3 regions of the Micromonospora sp. RV43 genome follow, and region 2 is predicted to be linked to each of the others. Evidence: riboswitches for the same ligand, from Rfam matches in the RefSeq annotation. Region 2 holds a riboswitch; each other region holds the start of a gene.
What was found. A riboswitch is a leader RNA that binds a small molecule or an ion and turns the genes downstream of it on or off. The one in region 2 is predicted to bind cobalamin.

Region 1 (6,382 bases), on a different contig from region 2:
CGTCGACGACGGGCTGACCCGGCTGACGGCCGCGCTCGGCCCCGGCGAACGCCCGCAGGACCTGGCCCGGCTGCGCCACAACCGGGCGCAGGTTCACCTCGCGCTGGGCGACCCGGCGCGGGCGCTGGCCGATCTGGACACCGTGATCGCCCACGACCCCGACAACTGCGAGTACTACGTGGACCGCGCCGCCCTCCACCGGGCGGCGGGCCGGACCCGAGCCGCGATCAGGGACTACGACGCCGCCATCCGGCTGGGACCGCATCTGCCCGAGGCGTACTACAACCGGGCCGTGCTCCAGCAGGAGCGGGGCCGCCCCGAGCGGGCTCGCGCCGACCTGGAGCGGGTGCTCGCCATCGAACCGGGGCACCTCGACGCCCGGATCGCCCTGGTCAACCTGCACGTGGAGCGCGGCGCGCTGGATGCCGCCGAGGCGGGTGCGCGGGCCGGGCTGGCCGGCGCTCCGCAGGAGCCCGCGCTGCTGTGCACCCTGGGCCTGGTCCTCGCCGAGCGCGGCCGGCCCGCCGAGGCCGACGAACTGCTCACCCGGGCCCTGAACGGGGACCCCGAACTGGTGGAGGCGTGGACGAACCGGGCCGCCACCCGGTTCGAGCGCGGCGACGTGGCCGCCGCGCTCGCCGACCTGGACCGGGCGGTGGCGCTGTCGGAGGCCCCCGTGCCGCGCTACAACCGGGGTACGGCCCTGGCCCGGCTGGGCCGGTGGGACGAGGCGGCCCGCGACTTCGCCCAGGCGCTCGCCCAGCCCGGCCTGGACCGCGCCCTGCGCCGGGATCTGCGCGCGGAACTCACCAGGTGCCGCCGCGCGCTGGCCGTCTGACCCGGCCCGGCCGGGGAGCCGGCGCTCATCGTGCGCCGGCCCCGGTCCGGGGAAGGGGAGCGGTTTCAGCAGCCCTGGCGGCGGCTGTAGATCTGGTGGCGCTCACCGGCCCATCCGATGTAGCCGACCGCCTCGACGCAGTAGTTCGCCGTACCGGTGACGGCGACCGGGCCGGCGTAATAGCTGAAGTCACCGGAATTGGTGTCCGCGCCGCCCGACCGGGTGCAGTGCGCGCCCTCGCCCGACCGCTCCGCGCAGCGGTAGATCTGCACGAAGGTCGGCGCCGACCTCCCGTACGCCGCGCCGCGGTGGTAGAAGCAGGCGCTGTTGGTGCCCCCGTTGCTGCTGTTGTAGTAGATCACCAGTTCACCGAGCCCGGACGACTGCACCTGGCTGTAGGTGATGGTCCCCGAGCAGGAGCCGGCCGCCTGGGCGGCGGGGGCGCCGACAGTCAGGCCCGCCGCGACGGTCACCAGCGCCGTCAGCGCCGAAAGCATGCGTTTCATGTACCTACCTACCCAATCCACAGTCGACTGTTCCGTAGTGGATCTTAATCAACCGGTGACCTTCGCCGTGGCCCTGATCCATAGGCAACCACCTATTGACAAACAATATTAACAATTGGACCCTGCTGAGAGAGCGCTCTCCCGTCCCCCCGTCTCCCGCGAGGTGTCCCCATGCGTCTCCGAAGAAGGCTGCTCGCCGCCGCGTCCGCCCTGCTCGCCGGGCTCACCGGCGCCGTCGTCGCCACGCCCGCCCAGGCGGTCGGACCGGCGTTGCTGCCGGTCACCGTCACCAACACCACCGGCCGCAGCGACCCGGTCCACCTCTACGTCATCGGCGTCCAGCTGTCCTCCGGCCGACTCGGCTACGTCACCTCCGGCGGCACCTTCGTGCCGTGGACCGGCGGGCAGCTCCCGCCGTCACCCGCGCCGGACGTCTCCATACCGGGCCCCGGCAACGGCGGCAGCACCACGATCCAGTTCCCCCGCGGCTTCTCCGGCCGGGCCTACTTCTCCCTCGGGCAGAAGCTCAAGTTCTTCCTCACCCCGGACGGACTGGTGCAGCCCGCGCCCTGGGCGGCCGGTGACGCGAACCGCGACATCCTCTTCGACTGGAGCGAGTTCACCTACAACGACTCCGGGCTGTGGCTCAACAGCTCCCAGGTCGACATGTTCGCGATCCCGCACGCGGTCACCGTGACCGGCGCCAACGGCGTCACCAAGCGCACCGGCGACGTGGTGGCCAACGGACGCAACGCGGTCATCGACGGGATCCGGGCGCAGCCGGGCTGGGCCGGCACCGTCCACACCCGCTCCGACGGGACCGTGCTACGCGTCCTGGCTCCGGGCAAGGCGGCCGGGGCCGGCCTGCTGAGCACCACGTACCTGGACTCGTACATCGCGTCCGCGTGGAACGCGTACACCACGAAGACCCTGACCGTGGCGCCCTTCGCCGACCAGCCGGCCATCCGGTACTACGGCCGCACCTCGGGCAACACCATGACCTTCACCAACGGCAGCGGCCAGGTGGTCGCCTCCTTCAACCGGCCCTCCTCGGCCAGCGTCTGGGGCTGTGACGGCGACCTGCCCGCGCCGAACGACCAGGTGGTCGGCCCGATCTCGCGTACGCTCTGCGCCGCCCTCAACCGAGGCACGCTCGGCACCGTCGACACCCAGCCCAGCACGAACGCCGCCGACTTCTACCGCAGCAACCCCACCAACCAGTACGCACGCCTGATCCACGCCAACATGACCGACGGCCGGGCGTACGCGTTCGCCTTCGACGACGTCGGTGGATTCGAGTCGCTGGTGCACGACGGCGATCCCCGTTCGGCCGGACTGATCCTCAGCCCGTTCACCGGCGGTGGCGGCAGCACCCCGACCACCGGGGTGCCAGTGGTCAGCAACTGGAACAACAAGTGCATCGACGTGCCGAGCTCCAACTTCGTCGACCGCGCGCCGTTGCAGATGTGGAACTGCAACAACACCAACGCGCAGAAGTGGACGTTCAGCGGCACGGCGCTCAAGAGCCAGAACAACAAGTGCATGGACGTCGACGCCGGGTCCACCGCGAACGGGGCGGCGGTGCAGCTCTACACCTGCAACGGCACCGGCGCCCAGCAGTTCACCCTGAACGCGGCCGGAGACCTGGTCAACCTCCAGGCCGGCAAGTGCGTCGACATCAAGGACTGGAACGGCAACGACGGCGCGAGGCTCCAGCTCTGGGACTGCGGGGGCACGGCCAACCAGAAGTGGCGCAAGGGCTGACCAGCCATGCGAACGGTGGCGGGGGCCGACCGCGAGTCGCTCCCGTCACCGGCAGGCGACGGACGAGACGGCCGGTGACACGACGCCGCGCACCGAGGCGTCCATCGACGTTCATCCAACAGATCGATGTGCGTAAGCTCCGCCCGGTCAGATCTGGGGAACCTACCGAGGAGGTTCCATGGATCGTCGAGCAATGCTGCGGGCCACTGTCGTCGGTGCGGGCGCTGTCGCGCTGCCGTTCACCGCGTGGTCGGCGGCGTACGGAGCCCCGGCGCAGAACGCGGCGGGCCCCTACGGTGGGCTCCAGCCCGCCGACGCCAACGGCATCCAGTTGCCGGCCGGCTTCACCAGCTCGATCGTCGCACGATCCCGTCGGACGGTGCCGGGGACGTCGTACACCTGGCACGACGCTCCGGACGGTGGCGCCGTGTTCCCGAACGGCACCGGCTGGATCTACGTGTCGAACTCCGAGGTGTCAGCCGGTGCGGGCGGCGGTGCCTCACGCCTCGTCTTCAACTCCAGCGGCGCCGTGGTCGGGGCGTCGCGGATCCTCTCCGGCACCAACAACAACTGCGCCGGGGGGAAGACGCCGTGGAACACCTGGCTCTCCTGCGAGGAGGTGTCCCTGGGGCGGGTCTTCGAGACGTACCCCCTCGGCGGGACCGCCGTGGCGCGTCCCGCGCTGGGCCGGTTCAAGCACGAGGCGGCCGCGGCCGACCCGGTCCGCCGGGTCGTCTACCTGACCGAGGACGAGACCGACGGCAAGTTCTACCGGTTCGTGCCGACCACCTGGGGCGACCTCTCCGCCGGAACCCTCCAGGTCTTCCGCGCCGGTACGGCGACCTCCGGCACGTTCACCTGGGCCACGGTGCCCGACCCGGACGGCTCGCCCACCCCGACCCGGCAGCAGGTGTCCGGCGCGAAGACGTTCAACGGCGGCGAGGGCTGTCACTACGCGGATGACACCGTCTGGTTCACCACGAAGGGCGACAACCGCGTGTGGCAGGTCAACCTGGCCGCCGGCACGTACGAGCTCGCCTACGACGACAACCTGGTCAGTCCGGGCACCCCTCCGCTGACCGGGGTCGACAACATCACCGGGTCCACTGCCGGTGACCTGTACGTCGCGGAGGACGGCGGGAACATGGAGATCTGCATGATCACGCCCGACGACAAGATCTCGGTCTTCCTGCGGATCACCGGACAGAGCGGTTCGGAGATCACCGGGCCGGCGTTCACCCCGGCGGGGGACCGGCTGTACTTCTCGTCGCAACGCGGCACGACCGGCTCGTCCTCCGGCGGCATCACCTACTGCGTCACCGGGCCGTTCCGCCGATGACCGGCTCCCGGCCCCGCTGACAGTGACCACGCGGTCGAGGACGCCCGGTCTTCACCGGGCGTCCTGCCGGCCGTCACGGCACGTGTCCGGATCCTGGCGCATTGACATCGGCGCTCCGGCCACAGCAGACTGTCGCGACAACTGAACCACCGCGTGTACGTGCGGGGGAAGACCGGTCGAAATCCGGCGCTGGCCCGCAACGGTAGGCCGCCCAGAGAGATCTGCGGCGGCGAGCCCGAATACCCGTCGTACGCGTGCATCCGCTCCCCACCCGTCGTGGCCCACGGGTCGGAGTCCCGGTCGACGCGGCGTTGCCGCGGTCGTCCGGGCTTTCGACGACCGCCGGGCCGGAAAGGCGCTTCCGATGGTCGTCCGCCGAAGCCGGCACCGCCTGCTCGCGCTCCTCTGCGGCGTACTCGCTGCTCTCACCCTCACCACACCCGCCGTCGCCGCCCCCGAGCGCGCCGCCCTCACCCGTCCGGAGGCCGCCGGCGGCTGGCTCGCCCGGCAACTCGTCGACGGCGAACGCTTCGAGGCGGTCTTCGACGGTGTCGCGTACCCCGACCAGGGGCTGACCCTCGACGCCGTGTTCGCCTTCGCCGCCACCGGCGTCGCCGACGACCACGGCGGCGACGCGCTGGCCTGGGTCACCCGGCCGGACATCCGCGACGGCTACCTCGGCGACGGCGTCTCCGAGGCGTACGCGGGTGCGACCGCCAAGCTCGCCCTCGCCGTGCAGGTGCGCGGCGGCGACCCGGCCGGCGTCGGCGGGGTGGACCTGATCGCCCGGCTGCGCTCGCTCCAGACGCCGGCCGGCAGGTTCAGCGACCGGTCCGCGTACGGCGACTACAGCAACGCGTTCAGCCAATCCTTCGCGCTGCTGGCGCTGGACCGTACGGCGGGCGGAGCGCCACCGGCGGCGGCCGCCTGGCTGGCCGGCACCCGGTGCCCGGACGGCGGCTACCCGCTGCTGCCCGCGCAACCGGTCTGCACGTCCGACGTGGACGCCACCGCGCTCGCGGCACAGGCGCTGCGCGCCGCGGACCGTCCGGCCGACGCCGCCGCCGGGCTGCGCTGGCTGGTGTCCGTTCAGCGTGCCGACGGCGGCTTCGCCAACGCGGGCGGCACGCCGAACGCCAACAGCACCGGCCTCGCCGCGCAGGCCCTGCGCGACGGCCACCGGCTGCCGGCCTGGGCGCGGGCCCGGGCATTCCTCGCCGGACTCCAGGTCGGCTGCGCCGGGGCGCCGGCCGACAGGGGCGCTGTCGACTTCGACGGCGGCGGCTTCGACCCGGCCACCGCACCCCGGGCGACCGCCCAGGCCGTCCTCGGTCTCACCGGGATCGGGTACGCCCGTCTGTCCGCCGCCGGCGCCGACCCCGGCGCACCGGCGCTCGCCTGCCCGTGAACCCCTTCGCCGCTCGCCCGATCACAGGAGGATCCGTGTTCCGTCATCGTTCCACAGTCCGCACCTGGCTGGCCGGCCTGCTGGCCGCCGTCGTCGCCGGCGTCGCGCTGACCGCAGTCGAACCCGCGCCCCGGGCGGCGCACGCCGCCGCCTGCGCGGGCACCTCGGGAGTCACTGTGGTCGTCGACTTCGCCGCGCTCGGCGGCGGCGTCCAGGTCGCCTGTGCGCCGGGCGATCCGGCCACCGGCCTGGCCGCGCTCCAGGCCGCCGGCTTCACAGTGACCGGCACCGCCCGCTGGGGCCTGGCCTTCGTCTGCCGGATCAACGGCAAGCCCACCGCCGCGACGGAGCCGTGCGTCAACACCCCGCCGGCCACGGCGTACTGGTCGTACTGGCATGCGTCCAGCGGCGGCTCCTGGTCCTACAGCACGTCGGGGGCGACCGGCTACAACCCCGCGCCGGGCAGTGTCGAGGGCTGGTCCTTCGGCGCCGGCGCCCCGCCGAGCATCGCCGCTCCCTAGGTGTGA
Region 2 (6,382 bases):
CGTCCAGATCTGCTGGCGGACCGCGGGCAGCTTCGCCGGGTCCATCACGGCGATGTTGGCGTGCTCGTCGAGCAGTTGCTCCAGCTTGGCGATGTCGCCGTAGCTTTCGGCGCGTGCCATCGGCGGCACCAGGTGGTCGACGATGGTGGCGTGCGCGCGGCGCTTGGCTTGGGCACCCTCGCCAGGATCGTTGACCAGGAACGGATAGATCAACGGCATGCTGCCGATCGCCGCGTCCGTGGCGCAGGCGGCTGAGAGCGCGGCGTTCTTCCCCGGCAGCCACTCCATCGAGCCGTGTTTGCCGAGGTGCACCACCGCGTCGGCGCCGAAGCCGTGTTCGAGCCAGCGGTACGCGGCCAGGTAGTGGTGCGACGGAGGCATGGCCGGGTCGTGGTAGATCGCGACCGGGTTCTCGCCGAAGCCACGCGGGGGCTGGATGAGGATGACGACGTTACCGGCGCGCAGGGTGGCCAGCACGATGTCGCCGTCGTCGTCGACGAAAAGCGAGCCGGGAGCCTCGCCCCAGGTCTCGGCCATGGCGTCGCGCAGCGCGGCGGGCAATCCGGCAGTCCAGCGCCGGTAGTCGTCCCGGCTGATACGCACGTGCGACTCGCTGAGCTGAGCCTGCGTGAGCCACTCCTCGTCCTGCCCACCGGCGGCGATCAAAGCGTGGATGAGCGCGTTGCCGGCCGTCGTGTCGGCATCCTCTCCCTCGACCGGGAGCAGCGGGTCGAGCCCGGGAATTGCGCCGGGTGCGCCGAGGTCGTAGCCGGCATCTCGCATCGCGCGCAGCAATCGGATCGCCGACACGGGCGTATCGAGGCCGACGGCGTTGCCGATGCGGCTGTGCTTGGTCGGGTAGGCCGACAGGACGAGGGCCACCTTGCGCTCGGCGGGCGGGACATACCGCAGTCGGGCGTGGTTGACGGCGATGCCCGCGACGCGGGTGCATCGCTCAGGGTCGGTCACGTAGCGGGGCAGGCCGTCGGCGTCGACCTCCTTGAATGAGAACGGGACGGTGATGAGGCGGCCGTCGAACTCGGGGATGGCGATCTGGGTCGCGGAGTCGAGCGGGGTGACGCCTTCGTCGGACGCCTCCCACTCGGCTCTGCCGGACGTGAGCGCCAGAGCCTGCAGCACGGGGATGTCGAGGGCGCGCAGCCGTTCGACGTCCCAGGACTCGTCGTCGCCGCCGGCGCTCGCGGTGGCGGGCCGGGCGCCGCCGGCGGCCAGGACCGTGACGACGATCGCGTCCAGGGTGGCGAGTTCGGCGTACAACTCCTCGGGCGCCGCCCGCAGTGACGAGACGTAGATCGGTACGCCGGCGGCCACGCCGGTGGTGTCGATGGCATCGGCGAGTTCGTGGGCGAACGCGTTGTTGCCGCTCACCTCGTGGGCCCGGTAGTACAGGACTCCGACGCGGGGCCGGGCGTCCGGGGCCGGCTGCCGGCTGACTCCCCACTCGGGCAGCACGGCCGGCGGTTCGAAGCCTTCGCCGGTCAGCAGCACGGTGTCGGACAGGAAGGCGTGCAGTTGGCGCAGGTTCTCCGCGCCGCCCTCGGCGAGGTAGCGGTGCGCCTCGGCGCAGACGCCGATCGGGACGGTCGACAGCCCCATCAACGCGGCGTTCGGCGTCCGTTCCCCACCGAGCACGACCAGGGGACGGCCGGTGCCGCGGATCAGCGCGGCGAGGTCGCGTACGTCCTCGGGCGAGCCGAGCACCCGCAGAACGACCACGTCGGCCTCGGTGGTCAGGGTGTCGCGGCGCTCGCCGGTGAGCCGGGCAGGGTTGGCCCAGGACCAGTCCGCGTTGCTGGCCCGCGCCGAGAGCAGGTCGGTGTCCGAGGTGGACAGCAGGGCGATGCGTGTCATGTTTCTCCTTCGGTGACACGGGAGCCGAGGCGCAGGTCGCCGACCGGACGGCCGGCGCGTAGGTGCTCGCCGACGAGGCGTGCCGCGTCGCCGGGTCGCACCGGCCCGTACCAGGTGCCGTCGGGGTGCACGACGGCGACTGGTCCGTGGTTGCACGGGAACAGGCAGCCGGTCTGGGCCATGAGGACGTCGGCGTCGGTGAGCTGCTGCTCGACGAGCGCGCCCACGATCGCGCGATAGGTCTCGTCCGCGCCGCGGGCACTGCAGCGCGGGCCGCGGCACAGCAGTAGATGATGGCGGTACGGCGGCAGGGTGTCCCAGGCCGGTGAGGTGAGTGGCGCCTCGTGCCCGGTGATCGCGCGCTCGCCGAACCGGATGACCGGCGGGTCGATCTGCTGACGGTGCCAGTGGCCGGCCACGCGTCCCACCCACGAACGGGCGAAAGTCAGGTCGTCGGTGCTCACCGGTTCCAGGCGAACCTCCCGAACGCCCTCGGCGTGCAGCAGGTCGAGCACATGGGTCAGCGTCGGCTCGCCGGCTTGCAGGAAGGCCAGTCGGGCGCCGGCTGCCTCGGCCTGCCCGCGTAGCACCGGCGACGCGGCGTCCGTCAGTGCGGTCGCGACGTGAACGAGGACGCTCACGGGGTCAGGAGCCGGTGATCCGGTGCGATCGGGACACGGGGTCTTCTTTCGTCCGGGGCCTGTGCGCGAGGCCTGGATGGGCACGTGTCGCAGACGGATCTGCGGCCAGCAGGTCTTCGGACTCGGGATCAACCGGACGGGGCGCCTTCCCAGACCGTGGGTCCAGTGGCGTCGTGCCCCGCCCGTCACCCTCACCGCTGCGCGTCAGTCCCGGATTCGCACCGGGTTCCCTGGCTCATGGCTGAGTTTGACTGGCATCACGACGGTAGCACCGACAGCCGGTGTCGCCGGGGACGGGCTCTGGCACCATGTCGCCGTGACCGAGAGGACCCGCCGCGACCTGTGTCCCGGCCTGCTGCGCCCATGGATCGCCGACGACGGCGCGCTCGTGCGGGTGCGCGTCCCCGGCGGGATCGTGCCGACTGCGGCGCTGTGCGCACTCGTGGAGGTGGCCCGTGCGCACGGCGACGGCGCGGTCCACCTGACCAGCCGCGCCAACCTGCAGGTGCGCGGTCTCGAGCACGACGGTGGGCGGCTGCCCGAGACCGTCGTCGCCGACGTCATCGCGACCGGGCTCGTACCGTCCACGTCGCACGAGCTGGTCCGCAACATCCTCGCCTCACCGCTGACCGGACGCAGTGGCGGCCGGGCCGATCTACACCCGGTCGTCGCCGGACTCGACGCACGGCTGCGCGCCGAGCCCCGGCTCACCGCGCTGACCGGACGGTTCCTGTTCGTGCTTGACGACGGCCGCGGTGATCTGGTCAGCCGTGACTTGGACCTGGGGTTGGTGGCGCTCGACTCGGACACCGCGCAGCTACGCGCCGGAACCTCGGCGTGGGGGCCAGTCATCCGGCTGGACGAGGCCGCCGCGGCGCTGACCGGGCTCGCCGTACGCTTCGCCGGGCTCGCGGGTGACCGGCCGGACTCACCCTGGCACGTCGACGAGCTGCCCGGCGCCGGCGCCGCGCTGCTGGGCACCGTACTCGACCGTGCCGAGCGGACCCGGGTGAGCACACCTCCACCCGCGCTGGGCAGGATCGTTCAGGATGACGGCCGCGTCACCGCGCACCTCGCGGCTTCCGGCGGCCGAGTGGACGCTCCCCTGCTGGAGGAGATCCGCGCGCTCGGCGCCGGCGAGATCGTCGTCACCCCGTACCGCACCCTGCTCGTCCCCGATCTGGAGAACGCATGAGTCTCACCACACCGGCACGCCGCTACGACTACGTCACCGACGGCGCGGCGATCTACGACGCCTCGTTCGCCACCATCCGTGCCGAGGCCGATCTTTCGGGTGTGCCGGCCGACGCCGAGAAGGTCGCGGTGCGGATGATCCACGCATGCGGCCAGACCGACCTCACCCGCAACCTGGTGATCCACCCCGGCCTGGTGGCCGCCGCCCGCGGGGCGCTGGAGGCGGGGGCGCCGATCCTGACCGACGCGCACATGGTCGCCACCGGCGTTACCCGCGCCCGCCTGCCCCGTGACAACGAGGTCCGCTGCTTTCTGCACGAACCCGAGGTCCCGGCGCTTGCCCACCGGTGGGCAACGACCCGGTCGGCGGCGGCGGTGTCGCTGTGGACCGACCACCTCGCCGGCGCGGTCGTCGCCTTCGGCAACGCCCCCACGGCCCTGTTCCACCTGCTGGAGATGCTGCGCGACGGCGCGCCACGACCAGCTGCGATCATCGGTACGCCGGTGGGATTCATCGGCGCCGCCGAGTCCAAGCAGGCGCTCATCGACCTCGCCACCGACGCCCCCGGCCTCGACGTGCCCTATCTCGTGGTGACCGGGCGCCGGGGCGGCTCGGCGATGGCCGCCTCCGCGCTCAACGCCCTCGCCCGGGAGGCGGAGTGACCGGGCGGCTGTCCGGCGTCGGGGTCGGCCCGGGTGATCCCGAACTGATCACGCTCAAAGCCGCCCGGCTGATCGGCGCGGCCCAGGTCATCGCCTACCACCAGGGTGTCGGCAAACAGTCCAACGCGCGCCGCATCGCTGCCGGGCTGTTCCCGGACGACGTGATCGAGGAGGCGCTGGTCTATCCGGTGACGACCCAGAGCACCGAGCACCCGGGCGGGTACGCCGGGGCGATGGCCGACTTCTACGCCGAAGCCGCCGAGCGGCTGCGGGCCCACCTTCGTGCGGGCCGCGACGTGGTCGTGCTGGCCGAGGGCGACCCGATGCTCTACGGCTCGTTCATGTACCTGCACGACCGGCTCGCCGGCGAGTTCGACACGCAGGTCGTCGCCGGTGTGCCCGCCTTCGCCGCCGCCACCGCCACCACCGCCCTGCCGCTGGTCCGGCAGACCGACGTGCTGACCGTGCTGCCGGGAACGTTGCCCGAGCCCGAGCTGGCCCGGCGTCTCGCCGACACCGACGGGGCGGTGATCATGAAGCTGGGCCGGACGTTCACCAAGGTCCGCTCGGCGCTCGAGCAGGCCGCGCGCGTCGAGGGCTCCTGGTACGTCGAACGGGCGTCGATGACCGCCGAGCGGGTACTGCCTGTCGCCGACGTGGACCCCGCCACGGTGCCGTACTTCTCGATCGTGCTGGTCCCCGGCGACACCCGGCCCGGAGTGGCCCGTTACGACCTCCCGGCCACCAGGGTCACCGAACCTTATCCCGGCGCCGAGGTCGTCGTCGTGGGCCTCGGCCCCGGTCCCGATCGGTGGCTCTCCCCCGAGGCGTCGCAGGTGCTCGCCGAGGTCGGCCACGTCGTCGGCTACGGCCCGTACGTCCAGCGCGTCGCGCAGCGCCCCGGACTCGTCCGCCACGCCTCCGGCAACACGGTCGAGCTCGAGCGGGCCCGGCAGGCGCTCGAACTGGCGCTCGCCGGTGAGCGCGTCGCGGTCGTCTCCGGCGGTGACGCGGGCGTCTTCGGCATGGCGTCGGCGGTGTTCGAGGCCGCGGAGGACCCCCGCTACGCCGGCGTCGCCATCCGTGTCGTACCCGGGATCTCCGCCGTCCAGGCGGTCGCGGCGCGCGCGGGCGCGCCGATCGGGGCCGATTTCGCGGTGATGAGCCTGTCGGACCGGCTCAAGCCGTGGGAGGTCGTGGTCAAGCGGCTGCGCGCTGTCGCCGAGGCGGATTTGGTGCTGGCCCTCTACAACCCGCGCTCACGCTCACGCACCGAACAGGTCGCGCAGGCCCGGGCCGTGCTGCTGGAGCACAAGTCCCCCCGGACGGTCGTGGTCGTGGGCCGCGACATCGGCCGGGCCGGGGAGAGTCTCACCGTCACCTCGCTCGGCGAACTGGACCCCGGCAGCATCGACATGAAATGCCTGTTGATCATCGGCGCCTCGGCGACGCGAGTCACCGCGGCCGGACGTGTCTGGAGCCCGCGCTTCGTGCCCTGATCAGCCGCGCACGCGGCGCTCGCGACCGGCCGAGTAGAGGAACGACTCGCCGCCACGGACGTCCCCGGCCAGCGCCGGGCCGACCAGGATGACCGCTGCCTGTCGCAGACCGGCCTGCTCGACCCGGCCGCCGATGTCGGCCAGCGTGCCGCGCAGGATGAGCTCCTGCGGCTGCGACACCCGGTGCACCACGACTATGGGGCAGTCGTGGCCGTAGTAGCCGGCCAGTTCGGCGGCCAGCTCGCGGGTACGCGTGACCGCCAGGTGCAGGGCGAGCGTCGCGCCGGTCGCGGCGAACGCGGCGAGCTTCTCTCCCGACGGCATGACCGTGGACCGGGCCTGCGCGCGGGTGAGCACGACCGACTGGGCCAGCTCCGGGACGGTCAGCTCGGCGCCGACGGCGGCGGCAGCAGCCGCATAGGCCGGCACGCCGGGCGTGACGTCCCACGGGACCCGGGCGGCGTCGAGCCGGCGTGCCTGCTCGTGCACCGCCGAGTACAGCGACGGGTCACC
Region 3 (6,382 bases), on a different contig from region 2:
CCTGCTGGCCACGCCGATGAACGCCCAGTCGGTCGAGGTGCAGAAGCGCTACGGGCGGCCCATCCTGTCCACCTTCCACGCCGGCTTCAGCATCGGCATGCTGGCCGGCGGCCTCTGCGGCACCGGCGCCGCGGCGATCGGGATGTCCCCGTCGGCGCAGATGGCTGTCACCAGCGTCCTGCTGGGAGCGCTGCTGGTCGGTACGCACCGCTGGCTGCCTGATACGCCCCGGCAGGAGACGAAGGACGGCGAGGACCGGCGGCGGCTGCGCGACCGGTTCACCCCGCAGCTGCTGCTGCTCGCGGTGATCGCGTTCCTCGCCTCGTTCATCGAGATGGCCGGCGCACAGTGGAGCGCGCTGTACGCAACCGAGGTCGCGGGCGCTGCCGCGGTGCTCGCCGCGGCCACGTACACCTGCCTGTCGCTGGCCGCCACCGTCGCCCGGCTGTTCGGCGACCGGCTGGCCGGCCGGTTCGGGCGGATCCGCTTCGTCCGGCTGTCCGCGCTCGTCGCCACCGTCGGCGTGGCGCTGCCGGTGGCGTACCCCCATCCGGCCGCGGTGATGGCCGGCTTCGGACTGCTCGGCTTCGGCCTGGCGTGCGTGACCCCGACGGTGCTCGGCTTCGCCGGCGAACAGCCGGGCCTCACCTCGGGTGAGGGCGTCTCGGTGGTGGCGATGGGCCAGTGGCCGGGCGCGTTGCTCGCGGCGCCGGTGATCGGCCTGCTCGCCGGCGCCCTGGACCTGCGCAGCGCGTTCGTGGTGGTGGCCGTGATGGCGATCGCCGTGGTGGCGCTGATCGGGCGGGTCCGGGCGACGGCGCTGCCCGGCGAGAGCCCGGTCCCGCCCCGGCCGTGACGGCCGGGGCGGGGGTGGCGCTCAGAAGTCGTCGTCGAAGGTGACCGAGCCGGTCACCCCGACCTGGTACGCCGACACCCGGCGCTCGAAGAAGTTGGACAGCTCCTGCACGTCCTGCAACTCCATGAACGCGAACGGGTTGCCGCTGCCGTACATGGGGGCGATGCCGAGCACTGCGAGGCGCCGGTCGGCCACGTGCTGGAGGTACTCGCGCATGTCGGCCAGTGACATCCCGGGCACGCCCTGCCCCAGCAGGTCCTCGGCGAAGCTCACCTCGCACTCCACCGCCTCGGCCAGCATCTCCTTCACCTGCCGCTCCATCTCGTCGTCGAACAGGTCCGGCTCCTCGGCGCGTACGGTCTCCACCACGTCGAAGGCGAACGCCATGTGCATCGACTCGTCCCGGAACACCCAGTTGGTGCCGGAGGCCAGCCCGTTGAGCAGGCCCCGGGAGCGCAGGAAGTAGACGTAGGCGAAGGCGCCGTAGAAGAACAGGCCCTCGATGCACGCGGCGAAGCAGATCAGGTTGAGCAGGAACGCCCGCCGGTCCGCGCGGGTCCGTAGCTCGCGCAGCTCGAAGATCGAGTCGATCCACCGGAAGCAGAACTCGGCCTTGCGGGCGATCGACGGGATGTTCTCCACCGCGTCGAACGCGGCGAACCGTTCCTTCTCGTCCGGCACGTACGTGTCGAGCAGGTTCAGGTAGAACTGGACGTGCACCGCCTCCTCGAACAGCTGCCGGGACAGGTAGAGCCGGCCCTCCGGGGAGTTGACGTGCTGGTACAGGTTGAGCACCAGGTTGTTGGCGACGATGGTGTCGCCGGTGGCGAAGAACGCCACCAGCCGCGACACCAGGTGCCGCTCGGCCGGGGACAGCTTCGCCAGGTCGGCGAGGTCCGAGTGCAGGTCCACCTCCTCGACCGTCCAGGTGTTCTTGATCGCGTCCTTGAACCGGTCGAAGAAGCGCGGGTAGCGCATCGGCCGCAGGGTCAGGTCCATGCCGGGGTCGAGCAGCATGTGCCGGGTCGGTGCGGTGGTGGTCACTGGCATACCTCGCAGCTCTCGGGGTTCTCCAGGGAACAGGCCAGCGCCTCGTCGTCGCTCACGGCGGAGACCACGCCGGAGACCGGGGCGAGCACCGGCGCGACGGTGGCCTGCTGGATGCGGGTGGCGGGACGGGAACGCAGGTAGTAGGTGGTCTTCAGCCCGGCCTTCCAGGCGTACAGGTACATCGAGGACAGCTTGCCGATGGTCGGCGCGCTCAGGAACAGGTTCAGCGACTGGGACTGGTCGATGAAGGGCGCCCGCGCGGCGGCCAGGTCGATCAGCGCCCGCTGCGGCAGCTCCCAGGCGGTGCGGAACAGCTCCCGCACCGGCGTGGGCAACTCGGTGATTTCCTGCACCGAACCCTCGGCCCGCTTGATCCGGTCGCGGACCTGCGGCGTCCACAGCCCGCGCGCCTTCAGCTCCCGCACCAGGTACGTGTTGACCTGGAGGAACTCCCCGGACATGGTCTCGCGCTTGAACAGGTTGGACACCTGCGGCTCCACGCACTCGTAGCAGCCGGCGATGGAGGCGATGGTGGCGGTCGGCGCGATCGCCACCAGCAGCGAGTTGCGCAGCCCGTGGGCGGCGATCCGCTCGCGCAGCGCCGCCCACCGTCCGGCCTGCGCCGGCTCCGCGCCCCACAGGTCCGGGTGCAGGTCACCCTTCGCGGCCCGGGTCTGCGGGTACGCCGGATGCGGCCCGAACCGCTCGGCCAGCCCGGCGGAGGTCTCCAGCGCGGTCAGCAGGATCTCCTCCTGCACGCGAGTGGACAGCTCCTTGGCCTGCGCCGAGTCGAACGGCAGGCGCAGCGTGAAGAACGCGTCCTGCAACCCCATCAGCCCGAGCCCGACCGGCCGCCAGCGCGGGTTCGACGCCGCCGCCTGCTCGGCCGGGTAGTAGTTGATGTCGATCACCCGGTCGAGGAACACCACGGCGGTGCGGACCGTGGCGCGCAGCCGCTCCCAGTCCACGCCGTCGGCGGTGACGTGGGCGCCGAGGTTCACCGAGCCGAGGTTGCACACAGCCGTCTCGGCGTCGTCGTTGACCTCCAGGATCTCGGTGCACAGGTTGGACAGGTGGATCACGTTGCCCGGCTCGCCGGTCTGGTTGGACAGCCGGTTCGCGGCGTCCTTGAACGTCATCCAGCCGTTGCCGGTCTGCGCGAGCGTGCGCATCATCCGCCCGTACAGGTCCCGGGCCCGGACCGTGCGGACCGCGTTCTTCTCCGCCGCCCGGTACGCGGCGTCGAACGCCTCGCCGTACAGGTCGGGCAGTTCCGGGGCGTCCGACGGGTCGACCAGCGACCACTCGCCGTCGGCCTCGACCCGGCGCATGAACTCGTCCGGGATCCAGTTGGCCAGGTTGAGGTTGTGCGTACGCCGCGACTCCTCGCCGGTGTTGTCCCGCAGCTCCAGGAACTCCTCCACGTCCGGGTGCCACGGCTCCAGGTAGACGCAGGCCGCGCCCTTGCGCCGGCCGCCCTGGTTGACCGCGGCCACCCCGGCGTCGAGCGTCTTGAGGAACGGCACGATGCCGTTGGACCGGCCGTTGGTGCCCCGGATCAGCGCGCCCCGGCCACGCACCCGCGACCAGGAGATGCCGATGCCGCCGGAGAACTTCGACAGCTTCGCCACCTGGTGGTACCGCTCGTAGATCGAGTCCAGCTCGTCGCGCGGCGAGTCGACCAGGAAGCACGACGACATCTGGGTGTGCCGGGTGCCGGAGTTGAACAGCGTGGGGGAGCTGGGCAGGTACGCCAGGCTGGACATCAGCCGGTAGAAGCCGACCGCCTCGCCCGGGGTGCGGGACAGCCCGCAGGCCACCCGCAGCAGCCAGTACTGCGGCGTCTCCACCACCAGCCGCGACTGCGGGTGCCGCAGCAGGTAGCGGTCGGCCACCGTACGCAGTCCGAAGTACTCGAACCGCAGGTCGCCGTCCGGGTCCACGGCGTCGTCGAGCTTGCGGGCGTGCCGGGCCACGAACGCGGCCGTCTCGTCGCCGATCAGTCCCAGCCCGTGCGCGTAGGCGATCGACTGGCTGAAGCTCGCCACGCCCTGTCCGCGGACCTCCTTGTCCACGTACGCGGCGAGCAACCGCGCCGCCAGCTTCGAGTACTGCGGCTCCTCGCCGATCAGCTCCGCCGCGGTCTGGATCGACAACCGGTCCAGCTCGGCGGTGGTCGCCCCGTCGTAGAGCCCGCTTATCGTCTTCGTGGCCACCCGCAGCGGGTCCACCTCGTCCAGGTCGGCGACCCAGCGCTCGACCGCCCGGACGATCTTGCCGACGTCCACCGGCTCGGTGTCGCCGTCCCGCTTGCGTACCCGCATCGCCGGCCGGCGGGTCTCGGACCCGCCGGTTCCGGACGGGGGACTCTCCTGCACGACAGTCATGACCTCTCCTCGCTGTCACCGTCTGGAGACGGCGGGAGACGCCAACGGGCGCGGCGCACGGCCGGCCCGGCTGCTGGCGTCGGTCGTCCCGCGCGACCTCCGGCCGCCGTACGCGGAGGCGTACGGCGCGCTGGCAGGTCTTCGGACTCGCGGGCCCGACCGGGGTCGCCGGTCGCCTACCGGCCGTCGCTTCCCAGGCCGGTGGCCCAGTGCTGTTGACGGCTGTCGTTCCCACTCACCGCTGCGGGGCAGTCCCGGATTCCCACCGGGTTCCCTCTTGCCTCGGCCCCGCCCCGAAGGGCTCGGCCGAACCAGCTGCGGCACCACCATATATGGCGGTGAGGGCTTGCGTGCAACACCAGATGTCGTGTCGGCGTGTCGGAATGATCTCACTGTCCACAGTGCCTACCCCCGATTCCGGCGCGACCCGGCGGGCGCGATACTCGGCGGTATGGGGAATACCGGACGCCGCTGGGCGTGGGTGGCGGTCCTGCTCGTCGGCGTCGGGCTTCACCTGCTGGTGCTGGAGACACTCGCCGGCACCGGGACCGTCACGTTCGTCCCGGCGCTGATCGTGCTCGGCGCGTGCGTCGCACCCGCCACGTTCCTGGCCTTCGCCCAGGGACGGCCGGCCCGCCGCCCGGTCCCCGGCTCCGTCGTCGGCGTCGCCGCGCTCCTCGGCGGCGTGGTCGGCGTGGTCGCCGCCGGCTGGCTGGAGTACGGCACCCTGCACCGCCTCGGCGTCCTGCCGATGGCGCTCGTCGGCCTGGCCGAGGAGACCGCCAAACTGATCGTGCCGGCCGGCATCCTGCTGCTGTGGCGGCGGCACCCGTCCCCGGCGCAGGGCCTGGTGATCGGCGTGGCCTCCGGCGCCGGGTTCGCCGCGCTGGAGACCATGGGCTACGCGTTCGCCGCGTTCGTCGGGTCGGAGGGCAACCTCGGCGCGGTCGAGCGGACGCTGCTGGTACGCGGTCTCACCGCGCCCGCCGCGCACCTGGCCTGGACCGGGCTGACCGCCGCCGCGCTGTTCACGTTCGCCGCCGCGCCCGGCGGCCGGAAGCTGGCGGCGTTCCTGCTCACCTTCGCCGCCGCCGTCACGCTGCACACCTGCTGGGACACGTTCGGCACCCAGCCCGCGTACGTGTTCATCGGCGCCGTGTCGCTGGGCTGGGTGCTGCTGCGCCTGCACCTGGACCGCGAGCGGCCGCCCGCGTCCGGGACGCCGGCGGAGTCGAACCGGGACCGGCCTCATGGTCATCGCCAGTTCGCCGAGGTGGCGGGGTCGGAGCACTTCTGATGCCGCCACCTCGGCGTGATGGAGTCGATCAACCGGCCCGGGCATTGCCGACGCCCCACCGCGCCCCGCCACTCGCCCCGGTGCGTCTCAGCCGGCGGCCAGCCGGACGCCGAGCGCGACGAAGGCGACAGCGCAGAGCCGGTCGACGCGCCGTGACCAGCGGCTGTCGCCCCACCGCCTGGCGAACCGCCCGGCGCCCACCCCGAGCGCCAGGTCCACGGCGAGCTGCACCGCGACGAACAGCACGCCGAGCAGCACCAGCTGCGCCGCCACCGGGCCCGCCTCGGGCCGGACGAACTGCGGCAGGAAGGCCACACTGAACAGGATCATCTTCGGGTTGAGCAGATTCGTCAGCAGCCCGCGCCGGAACGCCCGCCCGGCGCCGCCGTCCGGCCGGTCCGCCGGTGCGCCGGGCCGGCCGGTGCCGCGCAGCGCCCGCAGGCCCAGCACGATGAGGTACGCCGCACCGGCCCACCGGATCGCGGTGAACAGCACCGGGGACGCGGCGATCAGCGTGGCGAGCCCGGCCACCACGGCGGCGACGTGCACCGCCTCCCCGGCGGCGACCCCGAGCGCGGCCACCGCGCCCGCCCGTGGGCCGTACCGGGTGGCGTTGGCGAGCACGAACATCATGTCCGGCCCCGGGGTGAGCATGAGCACCACGATGGCGGCCAGGTAACCCGCGAGCGTGGCCGCCGACAGTCCGAGCAACGGTCAGCCCTCCCCGGCGCCGTCGAGCAGCGCCCGGCGCAGCGCCAGCCGGTGTTCGCGCCGGATCTGCGCCTCCCGGTA

Region 1: linked by a shared signal. The riboswitch ahead of ABD52_RS27115 (peptidase) and the one ahead of ABD52_RS20285 (ferredoxin) in region 2 are both predicted to bind cobalamin.
Region 3: linked by a shared signal. The riboswitch ahead of ABD52_RS05850 (ribonucleoside-diphosphate reductase subunit alpha) and the one ahead of ABD52_RS20285 (ferredoxin) in region 2 are both predicted to bind cobalamin.

What each region holds. Positions count from the first base shown of each region.
Region 1 covers NZ_LEKG01000139.1:2,298-8,679, reverse strand. Annotated here, with positions in the region: gene ABD52_RS27135 (tetratricopeptide repeat protein) at 1-838, shown strand, start outside; gene ABD52_RS27130 (hypothetical protein) at 904-1,344, opposite strand; gene ABD52_RS27125 (beta-1,3-glucanase family protein) at 1,516-3,108, shown strand; gene ABD52_RS27120 (alkaline phosphatase PhoX) at 3,287-4,447, shown strand; cobalamin riboswitch at 4,577-4,713, shown strand; gene ABD52_RS27115 (peptidase) at 4,812-5,855, shown strand; gene ABD52_RS27110 (hypothetical protein) at 5,891-6,376, shown strand.
Region 2 covers NZ_LEKG01000083.1:13,860-20,241, reverse strand. Annotated here, with positions in the region: gene cobN (cobaltochelatase subunit CobN) at 1-1,872, opposite strand, end outside; gene ABD52_RS20285 (ferredoxin) at 1,869-2,513, opposite strand; cobalamin riboswitch at 2,603-2,784, opposite strand; gene ABD52_RS20280 (sulfite reductase subunit beta) at 2,830-3,708, shown strand; gene ABD52_RS20275 (precorrin-8X methylmutase) at 3,705-4,370, shown strand; gene ABD52_RS20270 (precorrin-2 C(20)-methyltransferase) at 4,367-5,869, shown strand; gene ABD52_RS20265 (cobalt-precorrin-4/precorrin-4 C(11)-methyltransferase) at 5,870-6,382, opposite strand, start outside.
Region 3 covers NZ_LEKG01000014.1:56,257-62,638, forward strand. Annotated here, with positions in the region: gene ABD52_RS05840 (MFS transporter) at 1-856, shown strand, start outside; gene ABD52_RS05845 (ribonucleotide-diphosphate reductase subunit beta) at 878-1,906, opposite strand; gene ABD52_RS05850 (ribonucleoside-diphosphate reductase subunit alpha) at 1,897-4,230, opposite strand; cobalamin riboswitch at 4,408-4,624, opposite strand; gene ABD52_RS05855 (PrsW family glutamic-type intramembrane protease) at 4,745-5,590, shown strand; gene ABD52_RS05860 (LysE family translocator) at 5,678-6,301, opposite strand; gene ABD52_RS05865 (acyl-CoA thioesterase) at 6,305-6,382, opposite strand, start outside.